Regions from separate parts of the Escherichia sp. TC-EC600-tetX4 genome, predicted to be linked through region 1. Evidence: predicted binding sites of a transcription regulator. Region 1 holds the regulator's gene; the other holds the start of a gene.

Region 1 (4,862 bases):
AATCATCTCGTAAGAGAAATTCGCCGCAATCTCTTCCATCAGTGCAATCGCGTTCTGCTGCGCTTTTTCATGGGAGATTTTTTTGCTGCGCGCTTCATCTTCTACCGCTTTGGCAATGGCGCGGGAGGCGAGCAGCTTATTAAACAGATCCTGACGAGCAGGCAAACGTGGGCCTACGGCAGCCAGACGTTGACGGGCAAAGTGCATACGCGCCACGCGCGCCAGTTTCTGAGCGATAGTTTTATCCGTGCCGTGTTCATCCGCCATACGGCGCAGCGAAACTGACGGCGAGAAACGCACAAAACTGTCGCGACCGAGCCACAGTACAGCGAAAAATTTCTGTACGCCGTTAAGCATACGCAGCGGCGGGTTCACTTCGCCTTTTTCACGCCCCGGCGCGCGACCAAACATCACCGACACTGGCACCATCTGCACATCCAGATTTGGGTTGCTACGGTGCAAATCGAGATAGTCGTGGAACAGCTTAATAGACTCTTCTTTCGGCGTGTAATAGGTGAACACACGCGGCCCGCCGTGAATGAACACATAGCGCGGCAGTAGCGTGCCGTCGATTTCCAGCGGCTCTAACGGGTCAGGCAAGTCATGTGCCAGACACTGGGCGCGCAACGTCAGCAAATCTGCTTTCGAGTTGTACGGTAAAACGTACATAATTGGACGAGAGGTATCCAGCCCCAGTTCCGGGGCAGGATCTGCCGGAATAGACTTGCTTTTTACCAGGATGCTTAATGGTAAATTCAGTAATTTGTAGTAAATTCGTGGCCAGCCGGACATAAACGATGTAAAGCCTCTGGTTAATAATGCAAATGCGCGGCAAGGATAGCAGAAAGTCATGGGAAATTCTGTGGTATCCGCTCATGTTTCGCGCGGCGCTACGCAAACCCGAATCATCGGATTTAACGGTACACTGATATTGACGCTCATAATGTAAAAAGGTTCTTTCAATGGCCAATAATACCACTGGATTCACCCGAATTATCAAAGCTGCTGGCTATTCCTGGAAAGGTTTACGCGCTGCATGGATCAACGAAGCGGCATTCCGTCAGGAAGGCGTAGCGGTATTGTTGGCGGTGGTCATCGCCTGCTGGCTGGATGTGGACGCGATTACCCGCGTGCTGCTTATCAGCTCCGTGATGCTGGTGATGATTGTGGAAATCCTCAATAGCGCCATCGAAGCAGTGGTTGACCGAATTGGCTCTGAATACCATGAGCTTTCCGGACGCGCAAAAGATATGGGATCCGCTGCGGTGCTGATTGCCATTATCGTCGCCGTGATTACCTGGTGCATTCTGTTATGGTCGCATTTTGGATAACCCTTCCAGAATTCGATAAATCTCTGGTTTATTGTGCAGTTTATGGTTCCAAAATCGCCTTTTGCTGTATATACTCACAGCATAACTGTATATACACCCAGGGGGCGGAATGAAAGCGTTAACGGCCAGGCAACAAGAGGTGTTTGATCTCATCCGTGATCACATCAGCCAGACAGGTATGCCGCCGACGCGTGCGGAAATCGCGCAGCGTTTGGGGTTCCGTTCCCCAAACGCGGCTGAAGAACATCTGAAGGCGCTGGCACGCAAAGGCGTTATTGAAATTGTTTCCGGCGCATCACGCGGGATTCGTCTGTTGCAGGAAGAGGAAGAAGGGTTGCCGCTGGTAGGTCGTGTGGCTGCCGGTGAACCACTTCTGGCGCAACAGCATATTGAAGGTCATTATCAGGTCGATCCTTCCTTATTCAAGCCGAATGCTGATTTCCTGCTGCGCGTCAGCGGGATGTCGATGAAAGATATCGGCATTATGGATGGTGACTTGCTGGCAGTGCATAAAACTCAGGATGTACGTAACGGTCAGGTCGTTGTCGCACGTATTGATGACGAAGTTACCGTTAAGCGCCTGAAAAAACAGGGCAATAAAGTCGAACTGTTGCCAGAAAATAGCGAGTTTAAACCAATTGTCGTTGACCTTCGTCAGCAGAGCTTCACCATTGAAGGGCTGGCGGTTGGGGTTATTCGCAACGGCGACTGGCTGTAACATATCTCTGAGACCGCGATGCCGCCTGGCGTCGCGGTTTGTTTTTCATCTCTCTTCATCAGGCTTGTCTGCATGGCATTCCTCACTTCATCTGATAAAGCACTCTGGCATCTCGCCTTACCCATGATTTTCTCCAATATCACCGTTCCGTTGCTGGGACTGGTCGATACGGCGGTAATTGGTCATCTTGATAGCCCGGTTTATTTGGGCGGCGTGGCGGTTGGTGCAACGGCGACCAGCTTTCTCTTTATGCTGTTGCTGTTTTTACGCATGAGCACCACCGGGCTGACTGCGCAGGCTTATGGTGCCAAAAATCCTCAGGCATTAGCCCGTACGCTGGTGCAACCGTTGCTGTTGGCGTTGGGGGCTGGGGCGTTAATTGCGCTGCTGCGTACGCCGATTATCGATCTGGCGCTGCATATTGTTGGCGGTAGTGAGGCAGTCCTGGAACAGGCGCGGCGCTTTCTTGAAATCCGCTGGTTAAGCGCACCGGCGTCGCTGGCGAATCTGGTATTACTCGGTTGGTTACTCGGCGTGCAATATGCCCGTGCGCCAGTAATTTTGTTAGTGGTCGGCAATATCCTCAACATTGTGCTGGATGTCTGGCTGGTGATGGGGCTGCATATGAACGTGCAGGGCGCGGCGCTGGCGACGGTTATTGCGGAATATGCAACATTGCTGATTGGTCTGCTAATGGTGCGTAAAATCCTCAAACTACGCGGAATTTCCGGCGAAATGCTGAAAACTGCCTGGCGAGGAAACTTCCGTCGCTTGCTGGCGCTTAACCGCGATATCATGCTGCGTTCGCTGTTGTTGCAACTCTGTTTCGGCGCGATCACCGTACTTGGCGCGCGACTGGGGAGTGACATTATCGCTGTTAACGCGGTTCTGATGACGCTACTCACCTTTACCGCCTATGCGCTGGATGGTTTTGCCTACGCGGTTGAAGCGCACTCCGGTCAGGCATACGGTGCGCGCGACGGTAGCCAGTTGCTGGATGTCTGGCGGGCAGCGTGCCGCCAGTCGGGGATCGTAGCGTTACTGTTTTCGGTGGTTTATTTGCTGGCTGGGGAACACATCATTGCGTTACTGACGTCGTTAACCCAGATTCAGCAGCTGGCTGACCGCTATCTTATCTGGCAGGTGATTTTGCCGGTGGTTGGCGTCTGGTGTTATCTGCTGGACGGCATGTTTATAGGCGCAACGCGTGCCACCGAAATGCGTAACAGTATGGCGGTGGCCGCCGCAGGTTTTGCGCTGACGCTCCTTACGCTGCCGTGGCTGGGTAATCATGCTTTGTGGCTGGCATTAACCGTCTTTCTGGCGTTGCGCGGGCTTTCTCTGGCGGCTATCTGGCGGCGTCACTGGCGCAATGGTACCTGGTTTGCCGCAACGTGACGGTTAAAAATTCTGAATAAATAATCCTAAGCCAAATTGCTGACTACACTTAATCTCACGTTCAGAAGAAAAGTGAACGTACTCTCATTCACAACCTAACGATGAGGTCTTGATTATGAATAAAGATGAAGCCGGCGGTAACTGGAAACAGTTTAAAGGTAAAGTGAAAGAGCAATGGGGCAAACTGACCGATGATGATATGACGATCATTGAAGGTAAACGTGATCAACTGGTCGGTAAAATCCAGGAACGTTATGGTTATCAGAAAGATCAGGCAGAAAAAGAGGTCGTGGATTGGGAAACCCGCAATGAATATCGCTGGTAATTAATCCCTCCTGCCCGACGTGTACAAGGATGTACGCCCTCTTAACGCGGTTTCTTTTTCACCTGCACAGAGTGATCATGCTGGCACTGTTCAGGATGACGACACGCTTCCACTTCTACACATGCCGCACAGAGCCCATGTGCTTCAATCACATTATGCCGCAGGGCAAACCCCATTTTTGCCGCCAGCGTATGCATAATGTCTTCCACGCCTTCTGCACACTCTTCTTTCACTGCGCCGCAGCGATCGCAAATAAACATGGCTGACGTATGGGTGGGCTGATCGAACAGATGACAGAGCACATAACTGTTGGTGGATTCCACCTTATGCACAAAACCTTGCTCAAGCAGAAAATCCAGCGCGCGATAAACCGTTGGCGGCTTGGCTTGCGGTTCAGCTTCGCGCAGTAAATCAAGCAGATCATAAGCGCTGATAGCGCCATCCTGCAGACTCATCAGGCGCAACACTTCCAGGCGCTGTGGGGTCAGGCGCACATTACGCTGCGCGCAGATTTTTTCAGCCTGCGCTAATAACTCCTGCGTTGTGGTCTTTTCCATCGGGCACCTCAAAGTGGGGGTTAAGAATGTCCTTACTTTACCATGTTCCAGGAAAAACACCGAGAACCCTTATTGTTGCCGTAATGTTGATTTTCTGTTTTGTAGGTAAGGTGTTATGTTGCCTTGTCGTACCATTATCAACACGATAATAATTAATAATTCATTTTTAAATAAATTGCTTCAAGTTAACTCGCTATTTATTTAACTGGGTTTAAACGCATACCTGTAGTTCAGAAATTATGAGCGATTTTTGATAGTGACCAGATGGCAAAAGAATTATAAGGAGGACACGGTACGACAAAAAAGGTAGATGAATCATGTTGAAGATAATACCCGGTGCAACTGGATACTTTAATAAAACACTCAATTCAAATCAATTCGATAATGAAGATGCAATCAAAGATAAATTAGATAATAGAGGTTCAATCAAAGGTAAATTAAATAATATATATGGTAAATCTATTGATTATGCAGCGCTGCGTCATCGGGATATAATTATTGCAAAAATAGATTTGTTTATTCAACGAATCACG
Region 2 (4,862 bases), 240 kb from region 1:
CCCACCATACTGCTTAAACCATTCCAGCATACGCTGCCAGCCATCTTCTGCAGATGCGGCATGATAGCTCGGGCGATAATCAGCGTTGAATGCATGCCCGGCGTCCGGGTACACGATAATCTCTGCTTTCGCATTAGCAGCCCGCAGCGCCTGGCGCATGGTTTCAACGCTCTCCTGCGGAATGCTGTTATCCTGACCACCATATAAGCCGAGAATCGGCGCGTTAAGATCGGTTGCGATATCAACAGGTTGTTTCGGTGAATTCAGCGACTTGTCGCCCGTCAGTTTGCCGTACCACGCCACTGCGGCTTTTAGCTGTGGATTATGCGCGGCATACAGCCAGGTGATACGTCCACCCCAGCAGAATCCGGTGATCATTAAACGATGAACATCGCCGCCGTTGCGGGAAGCCCAACTGGCGACATGATCGAGATCGGCCAGCACCTGCGAGTCAGGCACTTTTGCTACCAGACCGCTAAGCAACGTGGGGATATCGGCAAAATCATTCGGATCGCCTTCGCGGAAGTAAAGTTCAGGTGCGATAGCCAGATACCCCTCCAGCGCCAGACGGCGACAAATGTCGCGGATATGTTCATGCACGCCAAAAATTTCCTGCACTACAATGACCACTGGCAGTGGGCCATCGCTTTGCTTTGGTCTGGCATGGTAAGCAGGCATGTTATCCCCTTGTGAAGGGATAGAGGTGAAGCCCGCCACAATCGCGTCGTCCGGGGTCTGAACGATGGTCGAAGCGAGAGGCGATGCAGCAGGTGCAAATCCAGATTGTTGTGTTGTTGCCATGGTATTCTCCGTACCCTTATAAAAATGTTGCGCAATGTTAACTATAGTCAGCATGCAACAAATCACATTGCCTGAATCGGCTCATCTTTTATGCAGTCCTGCAGAATGAAGGGTGATTTATGTGATTTGCATCACTTTTGGTGGGTAAATTTATGCAACGCATTTGCGTCATGGTGATGAGTATCACGAAAAAATGTTAAACCCTTCGGTAAAGTGTCTTTTTGCTTCTTCTGACTAAACCGATTCACAGAGGAGTTGTATATGTCCAAGTCTGATGTTTTTCATCTCGGCCTCACTAAAAACGATTTACAAGGGGCTACGCTTGCCATCGTCCCTGGCGACCCGGATCGTGTGGAAAAGATCGCCGCGCTGATGGATAAGCCGGTTAAGCTGGCATCTCACCGCGAATTCACTACCTGGCGTGCAGAGCTGGATGGTAAACCTGTTATCGTCTGCTCTACCGGTATCGGCGGCCCGTCTACCTCTATTGCTGTTGAAGAGCTGGCACAGCTGGGCATTCGCACCTTCCTGCGTATCGGTACAACGGGCGCTATTCAGCCGCATATTAATGTGGGTGATGTCCTGGTTACCACGGCGTCTGTCCGTCTGGATGGCGCGAGCCTGCACTTCGCACCGCTGGAATTCCCGGCTGTCGCTGATTTCGAATGTACGACTGCGCTGGTTGAAGCTGCGAAATCCATTGGCGCGACAACTCACGTTGGCGTGACAGCTTCTTCTGATACCTTCTACCCAGGTCAGGAACGTTACGATACTTACTCTGGTCGCGTAGTTCGTCACTTTAAAGGTTCTATGGAAGAGTGGCAGGCGATGGGCGTAATGAACTATGAAATGGAATCTGCAACCCTGCTGACCATGTGTGCAAGTCAGGGCCTGCGTGCCGGTATGGTAGCGGGTGTTATCGTTAACCGCACCCAGCAAGAGATCCCGAATGCTGAGACGATGAAACAAACCGAAAGCCATGCGGTGAAAATCGTGGTGGAAGCGGCGCGTCGTCTGCTGTAATTCTCTTCTCCTGTCTGAAGGCCGACGCGTTCGGCCTTTTGTATTTTTGCGTAGCGCCTCGCAGGAAATGCCTTTCCAACTGGACGTTTGTACAGCACAATTCTATTTTGTGCGGGTAAGTTGTTGCGTCAGGAGGCGTTGTGGATTTCTCAATCATGGTTTACGCAGTTATTGCGTTGGTGGGTGTGGCAATTGGCTGGCTGTTTGCCAGTTATCAACATGCGCAGCAAAAAGCCGAGCAATTAGCTGAACGTGAAGAGATGGTCGCGGAGTTAAGCGCGGCAAAACAACAAATTACCCAAAGCGAGCACTGGCGTGCAGAGTGCGAGTTACTCAATAACGAAGTGCGCAGCCTGCAAAGTATTAACACCTCTCTGGAGGCCGATCTGCGTGAAGTAACCACGCGGATGGAAGCCGCACAGCAACATGCTGACGATAAAATTCGCCAGATGATTAACAGCGAGCAGCGCCTCAGTGAGCAGTTTGAAAACCTCGCCAACCGTATTTTTGAGCACAGCAATCGCCGGGTTGATGAGCAAAACCGTCAGAGTCTGAACAGCCTGTTGTCGCCGCTACGTGAACAACTGGACGGTTTCCGCCGTCAGGTTCAGGACAGCTTCGGTAAAGAAGCACAAGAACGCCATACCCTGACCCACGAAATTCGCAATCTCCAGCAACTCAACGCGCAAATGGCCCAGGAAGCGATCAACCTGACGCGCGCGCTGAAAGGCGACAATAAAACCCAGGGCAACTGGGGCGAGGTAGTATTGACGCGGGTGCTGGAGGCTTCCGGTCTGCGTGAAGGGTATGAATATGAAACCCAGGTCAGCATCGAAAATGACGCCCGCTCGCGGATGCAGCCGGATGTCATCGTGCGCCTGCCGCAGGGAAAAGATGTGGTGATCGACGCCAAAATGACGCTGGTCGCCTATGAACGCTATTTTAACGCCGAAGACGACTACACCCGCGAAAGCGCGCTACAGGAACATATCGCGTCGGTGCGTAACCATATCCGTTTGCTGGGACGCAAAGATTATCAACAGCTGCCGGGGCTGCGAACTCTGGATTACGTGCTGATGTTTATTCCCGTTGAACCCGCTTTTTTACTGGCGCTTGACCGCCAGCCGGAGCTGATCACCGAAGCGTTGAAAAACAACATCATGCTGGTTAGCCCGACTACGCTGCTGGTGGCGCTGCGCACTATCGCCAACCTGTGGCGTTATGAGCATCAAAGCCGCAACGCCCAGCAAATCGCCGATCGTGCCAGCAAGCTGTACGACAAGATGCGTTTGTTCATCGATGACATGTCCGCGATTGGTCAAAGTCTCGACAAAGCGCAGGATAATTATCGGCAGGCAATGAAAAAACTCTCTTCAGGGCGCGGAAATGTGCTGGCGCAGGCAGAAGCGTTTCGCGGTTTAGGAGTAGAAATTAAACGCGAGATTAATCCGGATTTGGCTGAACAGGCGGTGAGCCAGGATGAAGAGTATCGACTTCGGTCGGTTCCGGAGCAGCCGAATGATGAAGCTTATCAACGCGATGATGAATATAATCAGCAGTCGCGCTAGCCCATTGGGAGTAGTTAAGCCGGGTAGAAATCTAGGGCATCGACGCCCAATCTGTTACACTTCTGGAACAATTTTTTGATGAGCAGGCATTGAGATGGTGGATAAGTCACAAGAAACGACGCACTTTGGTTTTCAGACCGTCGCGAAGGAACAAAAAGCGGATATGGTCGCCCACGTTTTCCATTCCGTGGCATCAAAATACGATGTCATGAATGATTTGATGTCATTTGGTATTCATCGTTTGTGGAAGCGATTCACGATTGATTGCAGCGGCGTACGCCGTGGGCAGACCGTGCTGGATCTGGCTGGTGGCACCGGCGACCTGACAGCGAAATTCTCCCGCCTGGTCGGAGAAACTGGCAAAGTGGTCCTTGCTGATATCAATGAATCCATGCTCAAAATGGGCCGCGAGAAGCTGCGTAATATCGGTGTGATTGGCAACGTTGAGTATGTTCAGGCGAACGCTGAGGCGCTGCCGTTCCCGGATAACACCTTTGATTGCATCACCATTTCGTTTGGTCTGCGTAACGTCACCGACAAAGATAAAGCACTGCGTTCAATGTATCGCGTGCTGAAACCCGGCGGCCGCCTGCTGGTGCTTGAGTTCTCGAAGCCAATTATCGAGCCGCTGAGCAAAGCCTATGATGCATACTCCTTCCATGTGCTGCCGCGTATTGGCTCACTGGTCGCGAACGACGCCGACAGCTACCGTTATCTGGCAGAATCCATCCGTATGCATCCCGATCAGGATACCCTGAAAGCCATGATGCAGGATGCCGGATTCGAAAGTGTCGACTACTACAATCTGACGGCAGGGGTTGTGGCGCTGCATCGTGGTTATAAGTTCTGACAGGAGACCGGAAATGCCTTTTAAACCTTTAGTGACGGCAGGAATTGAAAGTCTGCTCAACACCTTCCTGTATCGCTCACCCGCGCTGAAAACGGCCCGCTCGCGTCTGCTGGGTAAAGTATTGCGCGTGGAGGTAAAAGGCTTTTCGACGTCATTGATTCTGGTGTTCAGCGAACGCCAGGTTGATGTACTGGGCGAATGGGCAGGCGATGCTGACTGTACCGTTATCGCCTACGCCAGTGTGTTGCCGAAACTTCGCGATCGCCAGCAGCTTACCGCACTGATTCGCAGTGGTGAGCTGGAAGTGCAGGGCGATATTCAGGTGGTGCAAAACTTCGTTGCGCTGGCAGATCTGGCAGAGTTCGACCCTGCGGAACTGCTGGCCCCTTATACCGGTGATATCGCCGCTGAAGGAATCAGCAAAGCCATGCGCGGAGGCGCAAAGTTCCTGCATCACGGCATTAAGCGCCAGCAACGTTATGTGGCGGAAGCCATTACTGAAGAGTGGCGTATGGCACCCGGTCCGCTTGAAGTGGCCTGGTTTGCGGAAGAGACGGCTGCCGTCGAGCGTGCTGTTGATGCCCTGACCAAACGGCTGGAAAAACTGGAGGCTAAATGAC

The links. The regulator LexA, encoded in region 1, represses DNA repair genes until DNA is damaged. The targets are predictions, from matches to a motif close to TNCTGTATGTACATACAGNA.
Region 2: the regulator LexA is predicted to act here: its motif matches at 1,902-1,921, upstream of rmuC (DNA recombination protein RmuC).

Annotation. Positions count from the first base shown of each region.
Region 1 covers NZ_CP079924.1:4,222,047-4,226,908, reverse strand. Annotated here, with positions in the region: gene plsB (glycerol-3-phosphate 1-O-acyltransferase PlsB) at 1-792, opposite strand, end outside; gene dgkA (diacylglycerol kinase) at 963-1,331, shown strand; gene lexA (transcriptional repressor LexA) at 1,441-2,049, shown strand; gene dinF (MATE family efflux transporter DinF) at 2,122-3,447, shown strand; gene KXD89_RS20535 (CsbD family protein) at 3,563-3,772, shown strand; gene zur (zinc uptake transcriptional repressor Zur) at 3,814-4,329, opposite strand; partial or broken gene KXD89_RS20525 (DUF2713 domain-containing protein) at 4,647-4,862, shown strand, end outside.
Region 2 covers NZ_CP079924.1:4,462,351-4,467,212, reverse strand. Annotated here, with positions in the region: gene KXD89_RS21600 (dienelactone hydrolase family protein) at 1-801, opposite strand, end outside; gene udp (uridine phosphorylase) at 1,063-1,824, shown strand; gene rmuC (DNA recombination protein RmuC) at 1,965-3,392, shown strand; gene ubiE (bifunctional demethylmenaquinone methyltransferase/2-methoxy-6-polyprenyl-1,4-benzoquinol methylase UbiE) at 3,487-4,242, shown strand; gene ubiJ (ubiquinone biosynthesis protein UbiJ) at 4,256-4,861, shown strand; gene ubiB (ubiquinone biosynthesis regulatory protein kinase UbiB) at 4,858-4,862, shown strand, end outside.